DNA from 3 places in the Kaistia sp. UC242_56 genome. Region 2 is predicted to be linked to each of the others. Evidence: predicted binding sites of a transcription regulator. Region 2 holds the regulator's gene; each other region holds the start of a gene.
The links. Region 2 encodes PhoB, which activates phosphate uptake and scavenging genes when phosphate is short. Its sites were predicted from a motif close to TGTCATNNANCTGTCAT; they were not measured.
Positions count from the first base shown of each region.

Region 1: ACHMWQ_RS23765 (DUF465 domain-containing protein) is a predicted target of PhoB. The motif match lies at 3,187-3,203, and genes of this name have one in related genera.
Region 3: ACHMWQ_RS19520 (esterase-like activity of phytase family protein) is a predicted target of PhoB. The motif match lies at 3,815-3,831, and genes of this name have one in related genera.

Region 1 covers NZ_JBIOAN010000002.1:4,469,647-4,475,248, reverse strand. Annotated here, with positions in the region: gene ACHMWQ_RS23785 (HlyD family secretion protein) at 1-73, opposite strand, end outside; gene ACHMWQ_RS23780 (MarR family transcriptional regulator) at 178-804, opposite strand; gene ACHMWQ_RS23775 (sulfite exporter TauE/SafE family protein) at 827-1,588, shown strand; gene ACHMWQ_RS23770 (OpgC family protein) at 1,699-2,868, shown strand; gene ACHMWQ_RS23765 (DUF465 domain-containing protein) at 2,931-3,110, opposite strand; gene ACHMWQ_RS23760 (YdcH family protein) at 3,371-3,577, shown strand; gene ACHMWQ_RS23755 (GGDEF domain-containing protein) at 3,550-4,251, opposite strand; gene purE (5-(carboxyamino)imidazole ribonucleotide mutase) at 4,408-4,872, shown strand; gene ACHMWQ_RS23745 (5-(carboxyamino)imidazole ribonucleotide synthase) at 4,862-5,602, shown strand, end outside.
Region 2 covers NZ_JBIOAN010000002.1:903,483-909,084, reverse strand. Annotated here, with positions in the region: gene ACHMWQ_RS06975 (aspartate aminotransferase family protein) at 1-811, opposite strand, end outside; gene ACHMWQ_RS06970 (GcrA family cell cycle regulator) at 1,220-1,753, shown strand; gene phoB (phosphate regulon transcriptional regulator PhoB) at 1,964-2,662, opposite strand; gene phoU (phosphate signaling complex protein PhoU) at 2,695-3,411, opposite strand; gene pstB (phosphate ABC transporter ATP-binding protein PstB) at 3,437-4,222, opposite strand; gene pstA (phosphate ABC transporter permease PstA) at 4,219-5,121, opposite strand; gene pstC (phosphate ABC transporter permease subunit PstC) at 5,133-5,602, opposite strand, start outside.
Region 3 covers NZ_JBIOAN010000002.1:3,540,792-3,546,393, forward strand. Annotated here, with positions in the region: gene ACHMWQ_RS19485 (MFS transporter) at 1-866, shown strand, start outside; gene ACHMWQ_RS19490 (DUF1127 domain-containing protein) at 967-1,113, shown strand; gene ACHMWQ_RS19495 (trypsin-like peptidase domain-containing protein) at 1,138-2,031, opposite strand; gene ACHMWQ_RS19500 (sterol desaturase family protein) at 2,203-2,745, shown strand; gene ACHMWQ_RS19505 (hypothetical protein) at 3,007-3,291, opposite strand; tRNA gene ACHMWQ_RS19510 (tRNA-Lys) at 3,465-3,540, opposite strand; tRNA gene ACHMWQ_RS19515 (tRNA-Lys) at 3,602-3,677, opposite strand; gene ACHMWQ_RS19520 (esterase-like activity of phytase family protein) at 3,904-5,602, shown strand, end outside.

The DNA.
Region 1 (5,602 bases), 3.6 Mb from region 2:
TCGAGGCATAGCGCCCGCCGGTCAGCCAGAGATAGCCGCCGCCAACGGCCAGAATCACCGGCAGCGCCAGCATGAGGAAGAGGCGTCCGCGGCGTGTCTTCCGCGGCGCAGGCTCGGATGCCGACTGCAGGACCGGAGGCTGGGCCTCGGACGTCCCGCCATCTCCCGCTTCGGCGCTCATAGCAAGGCCTTCTCGGACAGCTTGGTCGCGGCATCCTTGGCGGCTTCGCCGCAGCCGGATTCGAAGCCGCGGGTGGTCATGTTGCTGCGGATCCGGCTCAGCAGATCGATCAGCATCTCCGACTCTTTTTCGGAGATGCCTTCGAGCGCGGTAGCGATCACCTCGTTGCCGATGATCTTCATCTGGTCGAGCAGCGGGCGCACGCTTTCGGTCAGGTGCAGGCGGCGAGCCCGCCGGTCCGCCGGATCGGGAACGCGGGCGACAAAGCCCATCGCTTCCAGCCGGTCGATATGGCGCGACAGGGTGATCGGCTCGACATCCAGCGCATCCGCGACGGAGGCCTGGTTCGAGCCCTCATTGTGGAAGAGATAGGCCATAACCTGCCATTGCGCGCGGGTCAGGCTGCAGCTCTGCCCCTTCTGATCGAAGGCACGGCGAACCAGACGCGCGACGTCGTTGATCAGAAAGCCGAGGTGCTTGTCAGAAGGCAGCGTATTCATAGGTCGATATATAATAAGCTCGCGTATGTTACGCAATGTGAGTCTGTCGCCGCAAAAGGCTCCAAAGCAGGAGATATACTGGATTTTGGCGGCGAACGAGGGTAAATCGTTCCAACCTGCCATACTCCTCGCCAAGCGACACCGCATGTTCACCGAATTCGCATTCTACGCGGCTGCGATCCCAGCCGTGGCCGTCGCAGGCTTGTCCAAGGGCGGATTTGGCGGCGCGATGGGCATGCTGGCCGTTCCCATCCTGGCTCTGGTGATCTCGCCGGTTCAGGCGGCCGGCATCATGCTGCCGATCCTGCTCGTGATGGATGCGATCAGCCTCTATTTCTACCGCCGCATCTTCGATCGGCCGACGCTTGCCGTCATGCTGCCGGCGTCGATCGTGGGCATCGCGGTCGGCTGGGCGACGGCCGCCTATGTGAAGGAGGATTTCGTCCGCCTTCTGGTTGGCCTGATCTCCATCGTGTTCGCCCTGAACTACTGGTTTGGCGACCGGTTGCGGGCGCTGCCGGCGCGGCCCAACGGCGCCAAGGGGTCGTTCTGGGGGCTGCTGGCCGGCTTCACCTCGTTCGTCAGCCACGCCGGCGCGCCGCCGTTCCAGATGTACGCGCTGCCGCTCCGGCTCGACAAGCAGGTGTTCGTCGGTACCTCGGTGATCTTCTTCGCCGTCACCAATGCGGTGAAGCTCATTCCCTATTTCTTCCTCGGCCAGTTCGACGCCGCCAATCTGGAAACGGCCGCGGTGCTGTTTCCGCTCGCCGCGCTGACGACGGTTCTCGGCATCTGGATCGTGCGGGTGATGGACCAGACCGTCTTCTACGGTCTTTCCTATCTGTTCGTGATGCTGATCGGGCTCAAATTGACCTGGGACGGAGCCCTGTCCCTCCTGGCGCATTGAAACCGGCATCCACCGCCGCAAGCTTGCCTTGTTCGCCAGCTAGGCGAACCCGATACTTGTCCGTTCCTGTCATCTGAGGCTTCCGGGTGCATCGAGCATTGTCGACTTCCATGACGCGTGACTATCGGATCGATTTTTTCCGGGGTTTGGCGCTCATCTCGATTTTCGTGAACCACATCCCGGGTAACCTATATTCGAACTTCACGCACCGGAACTTCGGCCTGTCGGACGCGGCCGAGATTTTCGTGCTGCTCGCCGGCATCTCGGCGGCGCTTGCCTACTATCCGCGCTTCGTCTCGGGCCAATCGGGGCAGGCGGTCGGCCGTATTAGCAAGCGCATTGGCACGCTCTATGTCGCGCATCTCGCCTCGATCGCCTGCGGTTTTGCGATCTACGCCGGCGCCTCGCTCTGGCTGGATCAGCCGGGCCTGATGATCCCCGATGAACGCCACTGGATCGTCGAGCAGCCGGTGCGCGCCCTGGCGGGCATCGGCATGCTCACTTACCAGACCGGCAACTTCAACATCCTGCCGATGTACATGGTCATGATGGCGATGCTGCCGCTGATCATGCTGCTGGCCCGTATCCGCCTGTCGCTGGCGCTGGCGGCGAGCGTGGCGCTCTGGGCAATCGCCAATGCCTGGCGCCTCACGCTGCCGAGTTTCCCCGGTGGGGGCGGCTGGTATTTCAACCCGTTCACCTGGCAGCTGCTGTTCGTGATCGGTTTCGTCGGCGGCGTCATGCTGCGGCGGGGCGACCGGCTGGCCTTCTCGCGCCCGCTCTATGGGCTGGCGATCGCTTATCTCGTGGCCTCAGCCATCCTGGTGTTCGCCCATCTCTGGGACTATTTCCCGACCCTGCCCGAATGGGTCTGGCTCTCCGGCTTCAACAAGAGCTGGGTCGGATTCTTCCGCCTGCTGCATGTGCTGTCGATCGCCTATGTCGTGATCTACAGCCCGCTGCCGGCCATGCTGGCGGGCTGGCTCGACCAGGGCAACTGGATCGTTCGATTGGGTCGCCACACCCTGCCAGTGTTCTGGACCGGGACCATCCTGAGCGTCACGGGTCACATCATCCGCGAGAGCGTCTTCGGCCTGCCCAATGACCCGACCTTCACCGCCACGGGCATGGTGCTCGACACGGTGCTGATCGGTGTGGGGTTGAGCGTCCTGTTCGCGCTGGCCTGGTATCTCGACTGGACCGGACCTGCGCCGAAGTCCCGCCAGCGGCTCGAAGCGGAGGATCCGATCGGGCCGCGGCGCGCCGTTCCGGCCGAATAGTCCCTACTAAAGCAAAAGCGCCGCGTTGGACGCGGCGCTTCGCATGACCCTTTCGTCATCAATCAGTGAACGGTGTTCCCTACCTTCAGTCGGGCGATCTCGTCCTTCAGCTGCAGCTTGCGCCTCTTCATGGCCGCCAACTCGAGCGTATCGGCGCTCGGATGGTTCGTGACCTGGTCGATTTCCCTGGAGAGCGCCTCATGGCGACGCTCCAGCTCGGCAAGATGCGATTCGATGGACATTAAAACTGCCTCCCTTCGTTGATCGATGACGGCACGCGGATCGTGCCATAGACGGGGGTTGCTGTGAACCGGGAACTGTCACACGCCGGTCATATCAATCCGACCAGCCTGTAAACCGGCTCAGTTTGGATCTGTGCCTTGCGGCCGTCCGGTTCAAGGGGGGAAGGTGAGATAGGGTGCTCGCGCCCGCTGGGCGGAGCATGTATCGTCGCGCGTCGGCGCCGTCAGGGGCCGGGCGGAACTCGGCGAGGTTGGGGCGTATGACCGAGGAAGAAGAGCGGGAAATCCGGTTCGAGCTGGCGCGGTTGCGGCAGGAACACAGCGATCTCGACGCGGCCATTTCCGTCATGTCGGAGACCGGCAAGATCGATCCGTTGCGGATCCAGCGCCTCAAGAAGCGCAAGCTGGCGTTGAAGGACCGGATCGTCGCGCTGGAGGATCAGCTCCTGCCGGACATCATCGCCTGACCGCAGGCCATTCCCTCTAGCAGAAGCCGGTCCGCTGTGGCGATCACCTGGTCGGCGGTCGCGCCGGGCTCGATCATTACCACCGCCGATCGCGTGGCCAGGCTGGCGCCCGCTTCCAGAACGTCTTCCAGACCGGCGATGGCGCGCTGCAGGCCGAGCACGCGATGGCCGCAATCGGCCGTGGTGGAGTTCCACAGCACAACCGCGAACTGTTCGTTGCCGGTCCGGGCGGTCACGTCGCAGGAGCGGATGCCGGTGCGCAGCGTCTCGCCGATGAGGCGCAGCGCGCGGTTCAGCCCGCTTTGCCCCTGGGCATCTCGGATCGCGTCCATGCCGTCGACATCGATCAGCGCGATCCCGCAGGTCATGGGATAGCGCGTCTGGAAGGCGATCGCCCGCTCGATTTCGCGGATGAAGGCGCGGCGGTTGAACAGTCCGGAAATCGGCTCTTCGGCGGCCTCCACCTCCAGCGCGGCGATGCGGTGCTGGCTGGCGTCGAGCGCCCGGCGCAGCGCGGCGACCTCCTCCGAAAGCCGCATCACCAGCGAGCGCTGCTCGACGGGCAGGTCCGCCGATCCGCCGCCATCCTCGCTTTCGCGACGACGAGCGATCGGCCTCGGATCGTATCCGGAGACGACAAGGTTTTGCGGCTTGAGGACGGGTGCGCTGGACATGGGGCGATTTTGCCCGCGCTTGGTTCAATTCTGGTTAACGGCGGGTAAGGCTGTTTCCGCGCCTTGCGGCGAGGGCATCCCTCTCTATAATCCGCGCCTTCCCGCAATGTCGGAGACGAAAGCTTGGCAGAGACTACGGCGCCAATCGCCATCATCATGGGCAGCCAATCTGATTGGCAGACGATGCGGCACGCGGCCGAGACGCTCGATGCGCTCGGCGTCGCGCATGACGACCGGATCGTCTCGGCGCACCGGACGCCCGACCGGTTGATCGAATTCTCGAAGACGGCGCGCGACAAGGGCTTTAAGGTGGTAATCGCCGGCGCCGGCGGCGCGGCGCATCTGCCTGGCATGTGCGCGGCGATGACGCCGCTGCCGGTGCTGGGCGTCCCCGTCGAATCCAAGGCGCTCTCCGGCCAGGACAGCCTGCTTTCGATCGTGCAGATGCCGGGCGGCATTCCCGTCGGCACGCTGGCGATCGGCAAGGCCGGCGCGATCAACGCGGCGCTGCTCGCCGTCGCGATCCTCGCCCTCAACGACGCGGCCCTTGCGGCGCGTCTCGATGATTGGCGCGCTGCCCAGGCTGCGCGGGTTGCGGAAAGCCCTTCGGATGACCTCTGAAAAGATGCTGCCGCCCGGCTCGACCATCGGCATTCTCGGTGGTGGACAACTGGGCCGGATGCTGGCCACGGCCGCGGCCGAACTTGGCTTCCGCTGCCATGTCTATCGCCCCGACGGCGAGAGCCCGGCTTTCGACGTCGTCGCGGCGCGGACCACGGCGGCCTACGAGAACCAGTCGGCGCTCGCGGCGTTCGCCGGCTCGGTCGACGTCGTCACCTATGAGTTCGAGAACGTGCCGGCCGACACGGCATCCTTCCTGGCCGAGCAGGTCGACGTCCTGCCGAGCCCGCATGCGCTGGCCGTGTCGCAGGACCGCCTCACCGAAAAGGAGCTGATGCAGAGCCTCGGCATTCCGGTGGCGCCCTTTGCGCAGGTCGAGGATCTCGCGTCCCTGGAAGCCGCCCTCGAAGCGCTCGGCCGCCCGTCGATCCTGAAGACGCGCCGGTTCGGCTATGACGGCAAGGGCCAGGTGGCGATCCGCGCCGGCGATGACGTGGCAGCGGCCTGGGAGGCGATCGGCCGCCGGCCGGCGGTGCTGGAAGGCTTCGTCACCTTCGTCCGCGAGGTCTCGGCGCTGGTCGTGCGCGGCCGGGACGGCGAGACGTCGGTCTACGACACGGTCGAGAACGTGCACCGCAACCATATCCTCGCGACCTCCACGGTGCCGGCGCAGCTTTCGTCCGCCACCACCGAAGCCGCGCGGGAGATCGCGGCCAAGGTGGCGAGCGCG
Region 2 (5,602 bases):
CCGCCTCGTTGGTGGCGAGGCAGGCGCCGAGCGGGAAGCCGCCGCCAATGCCCTTGGCCGCCGTCAGGATGTCGGGCGCGATGCCGGTCCATTCATAGGCGAACAGCTTGCCGGTGCGGCCGATGCCGGTCTGGACCTCGTCCATGATCAGCAGCATGCCCTCGGCGTCGCAAAGCGCCCGGAGCTCGCGCAGGAAGGCGTTCGGGAAGGCGCGCACGCCGCCCTCGCCCTGGATCGGCTCGATCATGATGGCGGCGGTCGCCGGCGTCACCGCGGCCTTGATCGCCGCCATGTCGCCGAACGGCACCTGGTCGAAGCCGTCCGCCTTCGGGCCGAAGCCGTCGAGATATTTCTGCTGCCCGCCGGCGGCGAGCGTCGCCAGGGTCCGGCCGTGGAACGCGCCCTCGATGGTGAGGATGCGGTACCGGTCGGGCTGGCCGTTGACGTAATGATAGCGCCGCGCCGTCTTGATGGCTGCCTCGTTGGCCTCGGCGCCCGAATTGGCGAAGAAGACCCGGTCGGCGAAGGTATTGGCGACCAGCGTGTCGGCAAGCTTCTCCTGGCCCGGGATCCGGAACAGGTTCGAGGTGTGCCAGAGCTTGCCGGCCTGTTCGGTCAGCGCCTGCACCAGGATCGGATTGGCATGGCCGAGCGTGTTCACCGCGATGCCGGCGGAGAAATCGAGATAAGCGTCGCCCTCTCGCGTAAAGACCCAGGCCCCCTCGCCTCGCTCGAACTCGAGCGGCGCACGCGAAAAGGTGTCATAGAGGCTGGACGAGGTCTTTTTAACGCTGGTATCGGGGGCGCTCATATCCCCTCCTTCGGATGAAACCACGGAAATGGGTGCTTAAAAATCAAAGGTGCCGCCCGAGGCCAACGCGCCGGGCAGCACCTTTATGCGTTGCCCTTATATCACGGTCGTGACGATTTGTGTCAATGAAATCGCCGCTCGCGCGCGGTCATGACGGCTAAGCGATTGACGGGACTCATGGATCCGAAATCCGTCGCAAGTTGGGGAAAACAGCCCGATCGGCCGCTACCCATCCCTCCGACTCTTGTCACCGAGTCACGCCATATAGTATCTTAATTTTCGTTAAGACACGAAATATCGAGCAGGTACCTCCCCCTGACCCTTGTATGGCGTCCGCAGTCGTCCGGCATCCCGGCTGAACGACCGCGACAGGATTCCGGGTATCGCTCCGACCGACAAGGACACGCTATGACTTGGACGGACGAACGGGTTGAGTTGCTGAAAAAACTCTGGACCGACGGCTTGAGCGCAAGCCAGATCGCTTCGGAACTCGGCGGCGTAACGCGCAATGCGGTCATCGGCAAGGTACACCGGCTGAGCCTTTCCGGCCGTGCCAAGCCGGCAACGGCGCCGGTCGCTCGCGCCCGCAAGCCCGCGGCTGCCACCAACGGACGCTCGGTCACGACAGGGCGCCCCAATCCCGTCAGGCCACTCGTCGCCGGCAACACGGCCCTGAAGCCGATGAGCCAGATCGCACCCGAGCCGCGGCGCATGCCCAGGGCGGTTGGCTCGGACGACGTCGTCGTTCCGATCAGCCTGCACGCGACGATCCTCACCCTGACCGAGCAGACCTGCAAGTGGCCGATCGGCGATCCCAGCACCGAGGATTTCCACTTCTGCGGCCAGCGCTCGAATTCCGGCATTCCCTATTGCGAATATCATTCGCGGGTTGCCTATCAGCCCGTGCATGATCGTCGCCAGAAGAAGGCTGTCGGCGCCTGATTGCGCCGCGCCGCGGCTGACGGCGTCCTCCCACCGTCGGCCTGCGATGCAAGTCTGGCCGTGCCGCCTCCCCCGGGGCGCACGGCCTTTTTTTGTGCCCTGGCTCGTTGCATGCAAAAAGCCGCGTGGAGGGCCACGCGGCTTTTTGGTTGGGCTGAATTTTTGGAAGACTGCCCCGCCCCTCCCATCCGGGAGAGGCAAGGGAACGCCTCACGCCATCGCGAACTGGTCGTCGAAGGAGTAGCCGGAGCCGCGCACCGTGCGGATCGGGTCCTTGACGCGGCCGCGATTGACCGCCTTGCGCAGCCGACCGATATGCACGTCGACCGTGCGCTCGTCGACATAGACGTCGCGGCCCCAGACGCCGTCGAGCAGCTGCTCGCGGGAAAACACGCGGCCCGGGCTCTTCATCAGATATTCGAGCAGGCGGAACTCGGTCGGGCCGAGATGCAGCTCGCGGCCGGAGCGGCGGACGCGATGCGTCTCGCGGTCGAGCTCGATGTCGCCGGCGCGCAGCAACGAGGCGATTACCTCCGGCTTCGAGCGGCGCAGGATGGCGCGCACGCGGGCCATCAGTTCCGGCACGGAGAACGGCTTGACGACATAGTCGTCGGCGCCGGTGGCAAGGCCCCGGATGCGTTCCTGTTCCTCGCCGCGCGCCGTCAGCATGATCACCGGCAGGGTGCGGGTGGCGTCGCGCGCCCGCAGGCGGCGGCACAGCTCGATGCCGGAAATGCCCGGCAGCATCCAGTCGAGCAGCAGCAGGTCGGGTACGGTTTCGAGCAGGCGCATCTCGGCGTCGTCGCCGCGCGGCACCACCTCGACGGCATAGCCCTCGGCTTCGAGGTTGTAGCGGAGGAGGAGGCTCAGCGCCTCCTCGTCCTCAACGATCATAACGCGTGGCGTCATTCACGGATATCCCAGTAAACCTGACGCAGGCGTCAGTTCTTCTCATACGCGACGGCGGTCGTGCTGGATTCGTCCTGCTTGGGACGATCCTCGGCCAGGACCTGGCCGGTGACGACATAATAGACCGTCTCGGCGATATTGGTCGCATGGTCGCCGATGCGCTCGATGTTCTTGGCGCAGAACAGGAGATGCGTGCAGAAGGTGATGTTGCGCGGATCTTCCATCATGTAGGTCAGCAGCTCGCGGAAGAGCGACGTGTACATGGCGTCGATTTCTTCGTCGCGCTTCCAGACCTGGTAGGCTTGGTCGACGTCGCGGGTCGCGTAGGAATCCAGCACGTCCTTGAGCTGCGCCAGCGACAGCTGCGCCATGTGCTCGACGCCGGTGTTGAAACGCTTGGACTGGATGTGGCCGTCCAGCGCAATGACGCGCTTGGCGATGTTCTTGGCTAGGTCGCCGATGCGCTCGAGATCGCTGGCGATACGCTGCGCGGCGATGACTTCGCGCAGGTCCATCGCCATGGGCTGGCGCCGGGCGATGATCATGATGGCGCGCTCTTCGCATTCGCGCTGCAGCACGTCGAGCTTCTTGTCGTCCGCGATGACGGTGCGGGCGGTCGCGGCATCGACGCGCATCAGCGCGCCGACCGCGACGTCGACGAGACGCTCGGCCATGCCGCCCATCTCGGCGATGCGGCGGGCGACGTCGTTCAGTTCTTCGTCGTACTTGGAAACGATGTGTTCGGACATGTCGTGCTCCTACCCGTGGCCCGGCTTAGCCGAAGCGACCGGTGATGTAGTCCTGCGTGCGCTTGTCGCTCGGGGCGGTGAAGATCTTCGTGGTCTCGTCGAACTCGATCAGCTCGCCGAGATACATGAAGGCCGTGTAGTCCGAGACGCGGGCGGCCTGCTGCATGTTGTGGGTGACGATGGCGATCGTGTAGTCGGTCGTCAGTTCGTCGATCAGTTCCTCGATCTTGGCGGTCGAGATCGGATCGAGCGCCGAGCAGGGCTCGTCGAACAGCACGACTTCCGGCCGCACCGCGATGGTGCGGGCGATGCAGAGGCGCTGCTGCTGGCCGCCGGAGAGGCTGAGACCGCTGGTGTGCAGCTTGTCCTTGACCTCGTTCCAGAGCGCGCCGCGCGTCAGCGCCGCCTCGACCCGGCCGTCCATCTCGGAGCGCGAGATGTTTTCATAGAGGCGGATGCCGAAGGCGATGTTGTCGTAGATCGACATCGGGAATGGCGTCGGCTTCTGGAACACCATGCCGACGCGGGCGCGCAGCATGTTGCGGTCCTGGTCGGGGTCGAGCACGTTCTTGCCGTCGAAGATCACCTCGCCCTCGGCCCGCTGGCGCGGATAGAGGTCGTACATCCGGTTCAGCACGCGCAGCAGGGTCGACTTGCCGCAACCCGACGGGCCGATGAAAGCGGTGACCTTCTTCTCGAACAGCGGCAGGTTGATGGTCTTCAGCGCGAGGTTGTCGCCGTAGAAGAACTTCAGATTGCGGATCGAGATCTTCTCGGCCATGCCGGCCGTGTTCATCGCGGACTGGGTCATTTTTGAGCCTTGGGGCTGAGGAAGGCGCGAGCGACGATGTTGAGCGCCAGCACGGTAAAGGTGATGAGCAGGGCACCGGTCCAGGCCAGCTTCTGCCAATCCGGATAGGGCGACAGGGCGAACTGGAAGATCGTCACCGGCAGCGACGACATCGGCGCGTTCAGGTTGGTGCTCCAGAACTGGTTGTTCAGCGCGGTGAAGAGCAGCGGGGCGGTCTCGCCGCTGACGCGGGCGATCGCCAGCAGCACGCCGGTGACGATGCCCGACATCGCGGCCTTGTAGGCGACGTGGCGGATCATGATCGAGCGCGGCAGGCCGAGCGAGGCGGCAGCCTCGCGAAGCTGGTTCGGCACCAGGTTGAGCATGTCCTCCGTCGTGCGGACGACGACCGGAATGACCAGGATGGCGAGCGCCGCCATGCCGGCGAAGGCCGAGAAGTGCCCCATCCGGACGACGACCACCTCATAGACGAACAGGCCGATGACGATCGAAGGCGCCGCCAGCAGGATGTCGTTGATGAAGCGCACAACCATCGTCAGCTTGTTGTTGCGGCCGTATTCCGACATGTAGGTGCCGGCCAGGATGCCGATCGGCGTGCCGATGATCACGCCGCCGAAGGTCATGACCAGGCTGCCCATTATGGCGTTCAGAAGACCACCGGCCGAGCCCGGCGGCGGCGTCATTTCGGTGAAGACCGCCAGCGAGAGACCGCTGAAGCCCTGATAGAGCAGCGCGCCGAGGATCAGCACCAGCCAGGCCAGGCCGAAGATGGTGGCGCCGACGGAGAGCGTCAGCAGGATCTTGTTGCCGCGACGGCGGCGGCGGTAGATCGCCTGGGCGGCGGGCGTCGAGGCGGCGGAAAGGCCGCCGGAGCCGATTGTGCCGAGATTGCTTGCCATGATCGGGCGCCTCAATTGCCGGCTTTGACGTTCATGCGCATCAGCAGCAGACGCGCCGCGGCGAGAACGATGAAGGTGATGACGAAGAGGATCAGGCCGAGCGCGATCAGCGACGAGGTGTAGAGATCGCCGACGGCTTCCGTGAATTCGTTGGCGATCGAGGCCGAGATGGTCGTGCCGGGCGACAGGATCGAGGCGGAGATCTTGTGGGCGTTGCCGATCACGAAGGTGACGGCCATGGTTTCGCCGAGTGCGCGGCCAAGGCCCAGCATGACGCCGCCGATGACGCCGACGCGGGTATAGGGCAGCACCACCTTGGTCACGACTTCCGAGGTCGTGCAGCCGAGGCCGTAGGTTGCTTCCTTCAGGACCGGCGGCACCGTGTCGAACACGTCGCGGGTGATCGAGGTGATGAAGGGCAGCACCATGATGGCCAGGATGAAGCCGGCGGTCAGGATGCCGATGCCGTAGGGCGGGCCGG
Region 3 (5,602 bases), 2.6 Mb from region 2:
TCCTCCCCGCCCCCATGCTGCGCCGACTTTTCAGCGACACCGGCGCGGTGCGCGCCATTTCCGTCATCGGCAGCATCCAGTCGCTGGTGCCGGGCCTGGCGCCGCTGATCGGTGCGTGGCTGCTGCATGTCTCCGGCTGGCAGGCCTCGTTCATCGTGCCGGCCGTCCTGGGCGGGCTCGTCTCCGCCGTCATCTTCATCAAGCCGTCGCTGCTGCCGGCCAATCCGGAGATGCAGGCCGGCCAGACGCGCGGCGGCTATTGGGCGCTGCTCCGCAATCGGCCGTATCTGCGCTATGCCCTCAGCCACTCGCTGATCCTCGGCGGCCTGATCACCTTCGTCTTTAGCGCGCCCTACATCATGGTCGAGACGATGGGCGGCACGGTGGAGGCCTTCGTCCTGTTCCAGCTCCTGAGCGTCGCCATGTTCGTGGTGACCTCCAATCTGGCCGGCGTGTTCGTGCATCGCTGGGGTCCGGAGCGGCTGGTCACCATCGGCACGCTGATGGTCGGCGCCTCGGCGATCGCCCTTCTGGTCTATGCCTTTGCCGGCGGCTCCAGCATCGTCGTACTGCTGTTCATCATGTTGCCGGTTCCGGGCGGGCTGGGACTTCGCGGCGGCGTCGGCTTCGTCAAGTCGCTGGCGGCTTCCGCCCCCGACGAGGGGCGCGGCTCGGCGGCGCTGATGCTGGCGATCACGCTGCTGCCGACCATCGGCACGGCGCTCGTGGCGCCGTTCATCCAGTTCGGCCTGCCGGCGCTGGCCATCGCCTTCGCGGTCATCACCCTGCCGGCGATCGCCGCGATCTACCTGCTGCCGCGCTATGAGGGCGCGGCGAGCAGCACGGCGGCGCTGCATCTCGGCTAGCCGCCGCGCGCCGTGACAGCGTTCACAGCGCCCGGCCTGACGCTACGGTATCAACCCCTCGCCGACGGATGAACCGCCGGTCTTGCAGGGAGATACCATCATGAAGAACGCGCTCAACCTTCCGCGCTGGCTGCGTCGTCGCCAGGATCGCCGGATCCTGATGTCGATGGACGATCGCATGCTTGCCGATGTCGGCATCAGCCGGTCGCAGATCGACCTCTATCTCTCCGGCGCGCGCGGCCGCTGAGATGACCGGGATCCGACCCCAGCGTCAGGAACCGCCGGCAGCCATTGCCCGGCCGGCGGCGAGAATGGCGGCGTCAGCTCCCAGGGCTGTGGTGACGCTGCCGCCCTTCTCGTTATAGGGCGCGCCCTTGTAGCGCGGATCCCGCCATGGCCCCGTGGTGATGGTGATGCCGCGAAAGACCAGTTGGCCATTAACGCGCGACAGGTTCATGCCGCCCGACGAGGCGCCGGTCGCATCGCAATCCGTCCGGAAAAACGAGGTCGCCGCCGCCGAGCGCGACTTGTCGATGGCGCGCCGCACCTGGCACCCCTGCGCGACGGGAATGTCGCGATCGACTTCCTTCTCCATCTCGGCCGGATGCGCGGTGATGACGATCAGCTTGTCGCCATTCTGCACCGGCACGTCCGGCACAACCGGAAACGGCACGGCGCCCGCCAGGGGCTCGACCAGCCGCACGATCGCATAATCATTGTTCGATCCCGCCTTCGGCTTCTTGGAGCCGAAATGCGTCCGGTCGTCGACGATCAGGTCGATCATCGGCCCATCGACGCTCTGCGGACGGAAGAAGCATTTCCAGCGCCGCTTGCCCGAGGGCTCGAAGAAGACATGCGCCGCGGTGAGGATCTGCTGGTTGTTCAGGAACAGCGCCGCCGATCCGACGGAAGGCGATGGCGACAGGCAACCGACATAGCCCGAGACGCTGCGGATGCGCGAAATCTCGCTGCGGGTGAGGCCAAGCGAAGGCCCGATCTTGAGCAGCGAATCGCGGTCATCCGTGCCGTCGATGATGTTCACCCGCTGCAGCAGCTGCGCCGACCGCTCAGGTTGCAGGTCCGCGAAACCGATCCGAGTCGAGAGATCCATGGCCTGGGAAGCGGCGGGAAGCAGCAGGGCGAGGCAGAAAGTGAGGATGCGCATGGCGCGACCATGCCATGCCGGTGCGATGCCGTCACCTGCCTCGCGGGCCCGAAATGGGTCTGTCGAACATATTTGGTCGCACCCTCGGATCGCCACTTGTAGTGAAGCTGTTAAGCTGGCTCAATTCAAGATGACGCTCCTGTAGACGTGTATCCAGACTAGGTTGGCGAAATGCAGTTGAGACCCGTCACGTATTATTCCGACTTCGTCATCTACCCAATCACGCTAGCCGGGCTGGTCTTGGCTGTCGTGTTCTGGCAGGGACACATCAATCCTCTCGTCTGGATCGCCGCCTTTGGCGTCGGCCTGTGCGTGTGGACCTTCGCCGAGTATTGGATCCATCGCGGTATCCTGCACAACGTTGTCTATTTCCGCGATCTGCACGAGACGCATCACGCCGCGCCGACCGCGCTGATCGGCACGCCGATCTGGCTGTCCTTCTTCGTCATCGCCGCCGTCGTGTTCTGGCCGAGCTGGCACCTGTTCGGCTTCGGCGTCGCGAGCGGTTTCACGGCCGGCGTCACCACCGGCTATCTCAGCTACAGTTTCGTGCACCACGTGCTGCACCACTGGCACCCGCCGCACGATTCCTACCTGTACAAGGTCAAGCGCCGGCACGCCCTTCACCACCACAGCGGCGATGAAGGCAATTTCGGCGTCACGACACTGTTCTGGGATCACGTCTTCGGCACGACGCTGCCGAAGGCCAGGTGAAGGCGCGGGAGGCAACTCGCCCTCGGAGAAGTGGGCTAGCCTTAGGGATTGCGTATAGCCGGCAGCCAGCGCAAGGGGATGAGAAAGCCCCTCACCCAACCCTCTCCCGCAAGCGGGCGAGGGCTTTCCGGCCGGCTTGGCGGCGCCTTTGAGACCGAACTGACGGGCCTCGGTCTGCCCCCTCTCCCGTCCACGGGAGAGGGCTGGGGTGAGGGTCTTTCGGCGTCCGGCCTTGGAATCTCAGCTGTCCGAAATCAACCTTCAGCCGTCATTCGCCGAGCTGAGCTCTTCCGGGCGCTTGCCTTCGTCGATATGGTTGCGCTGGAGCCGCACGCCGGGCCCGCCCTCGAGCATCTGGCCCTCGTCCTCGAAGATGATGCCGGCAGTCTGCAGCGTGTCCCGCAGCGTCTCGTAGACGTGCGGCGGCACGACCTCGCCGGCGTCGAAGCGCAGCGCCGCATCGGCCGGAACACCCGCGTGCCGCGCCAGATCCTCGACGCTCCAGCCAAGACCCGCCAGCGCCATCCTGCATTGAAGGACATTCATGTCGGCTCACCACTCCTTGTTGTCGTCGGGCCAGTAGACCATCCGCCCGCCCGCTGGGCAATCAACCGCGCGGACGCCGGGACGTTCCCGTATCAGTCGGGCAACTCCGTGGGTCTGGCAAGGTCCGGAAACGAACAAGGCCGCCAGTCGGAGACTGGCGGCCTTGTCGAAGATGGTGGGTGCACTAGGGATCGAACCTAGGACAAGCTGATTAAGAGTCAGCTGCTCTACCAACTGAGCTATGCACCCATTCGCTGACATCACAGAGCGAAAACAAGAAGGCTCTGGAACCCGCGAACGGTCGGGAATTTGGTGGGTGCACTAGGGATCGAACCTAGGACAAGCTGATTAAGAGTCAGCTGCTCTACCAACTGAGCTATGCACCCATTCCGTGGCGGCCTCGAAGCCTTCGCCGCGACGCCCGGAACGAGGCGGTATGTAGCAAAGCGCTCCCGGCCTGTCCAGCCGCCCTTTCAATGGACTGTGGAAATCTTCGAAAGCCAGGCGGCAAGCCACGGGAAACTGTCATTCTCCCGTCATGCGCGCTCGGTCTATTGCCGGCAATCCTTGGCGCTCTCCGCCCCGGACCTCTCTGAAATGATTGAGGAAACCATGCTCAAGCCGATCCTGCGCAGCGCGCTCGCAGCCAGCCTCCTGGCGGGCACCGCCCTCGCCTCCCACGCCGCGGAAAACTTCAACCGCATCGCGACCTTCCATGTCGTCGACAACCTGCCTGCCGATGCCGACGCGAAGCAAAAGACGGTCGCCGAGATCATCACCGCGACTGCGGACGGCAAGACGCTGGTCTATACCGACAGCCCCGGCGAGCGCATCGGCCTGATCGACATCACCGATCCGAAGACCCCGAAGCCTGCGGGAACCGTGGCGCTCGGCGGCGAGCCGACCTCGACCGTCGTCGCCAACGGCTTCGCCCTGGTCGGCGTCGTCACCTCCAAGTCGAAGAGCGAGCCCTCGGGCCATCTCGCCATCGTCGACCTCGCCTCCAAGAGCGTGAAGGCTACCTGTGATCTCGCCGGCCAGCCGGATTCGCTCGCCAAGAGCCCGGACGGCAAATTCCTCGCCATCGCGATCGAGAACGAGCGCGACGAGGACATCAATGAAGGCGCCATCCCGCAGCTGCCGGGCGGCAACCTGACCAGCTTCGCGATTGGCGCCGATGGTGCCGTCGATTGCGCCAGCAAGATGGTCATCGACGTCACGGGCCTTGCCGACGTCGCCCCGACCGATCCCGAGCCGGAATTCGTCGATATCAACGACAAGAACCAGGTCGTTCTCACCCTGCAGGAGAACAACCACATCGTCATCGCCGACCTCGCCACCGGCAAGGTCGTGAAGCATTTTTCAGCTGGCACCGTCGATCTCGATGGCATCGACGTGAAGAAGGACGGCGTGATCGACCTTTCCGGCAAGATGGAAAAGGTCGCCCGCGAGCCGGACGGCGTGCAGTGGATCGACTCCAATCGCTTCTTCACCGCCAATGAGGGCGACTGGAAGGGCGGCTCGCGCGGCTTCTCGATCTTCAACGTCGACGGCACGCTCGAATATGACTCGGGCACCGCGCTCGAATACGAGACCGTCCGCCTCGGCCACTACCCGGAAAAGCGCAACAAGAAGGGCAACGAGCCGGAAGGCGCCGAAGTCGCGACGTTTGGCGCGGACAAGCTGATCTTCGTCGGCTCCGAGCGCGCCTCGCTAGTCGGCGTCTACAAGGACGAGGGCGCCGGCAAAGCCCCGACCTTCCTTCAGGCGCTGCCGGGCGGCATCGGCCCGGAAGGCCTGCTCGCCATCCCCTCACGCAACCTGTTCGTGACGGCCGCCGAAAACGATCTGCGCGAGGACGGCCTGATCGGCTCCGTCGTGACGATCTATGAGCGCAGCGACGCGCCGGCCGCCTACCCGACCCTCGTCTCCGCCAACAAGAACGGCAAGCCGATCGGCTGGGCCGCCCTCTCGGGCACGGTTGCCGACGCCAAGGAGGCCGGCAAGCTCTACGCCGTCATCGACAGCGCGCAGAAGATCGGCCGCATCCTGACCATCGACGCCACCCAGACTCCGGCCGTCATCACCGACGAGATGACGGTCACCAAGGATGGCAAGCCGGTCGAGAACCTCGACCTCGAAGGCATCGCGCTTTCGAACGATGGCGGCTTCTGGCTCGCCTCGGAAGGCAATCCCGAGCGCGAGAAGAACAAGACCCAGTCCTCGCTCGTCCGTGTCGACGCCAAGGGCGTCGTACAGGAAGAGATCGCCCTGCCGGAAGCGCTGGCCCAGCACGCCACGCGATTCGGCT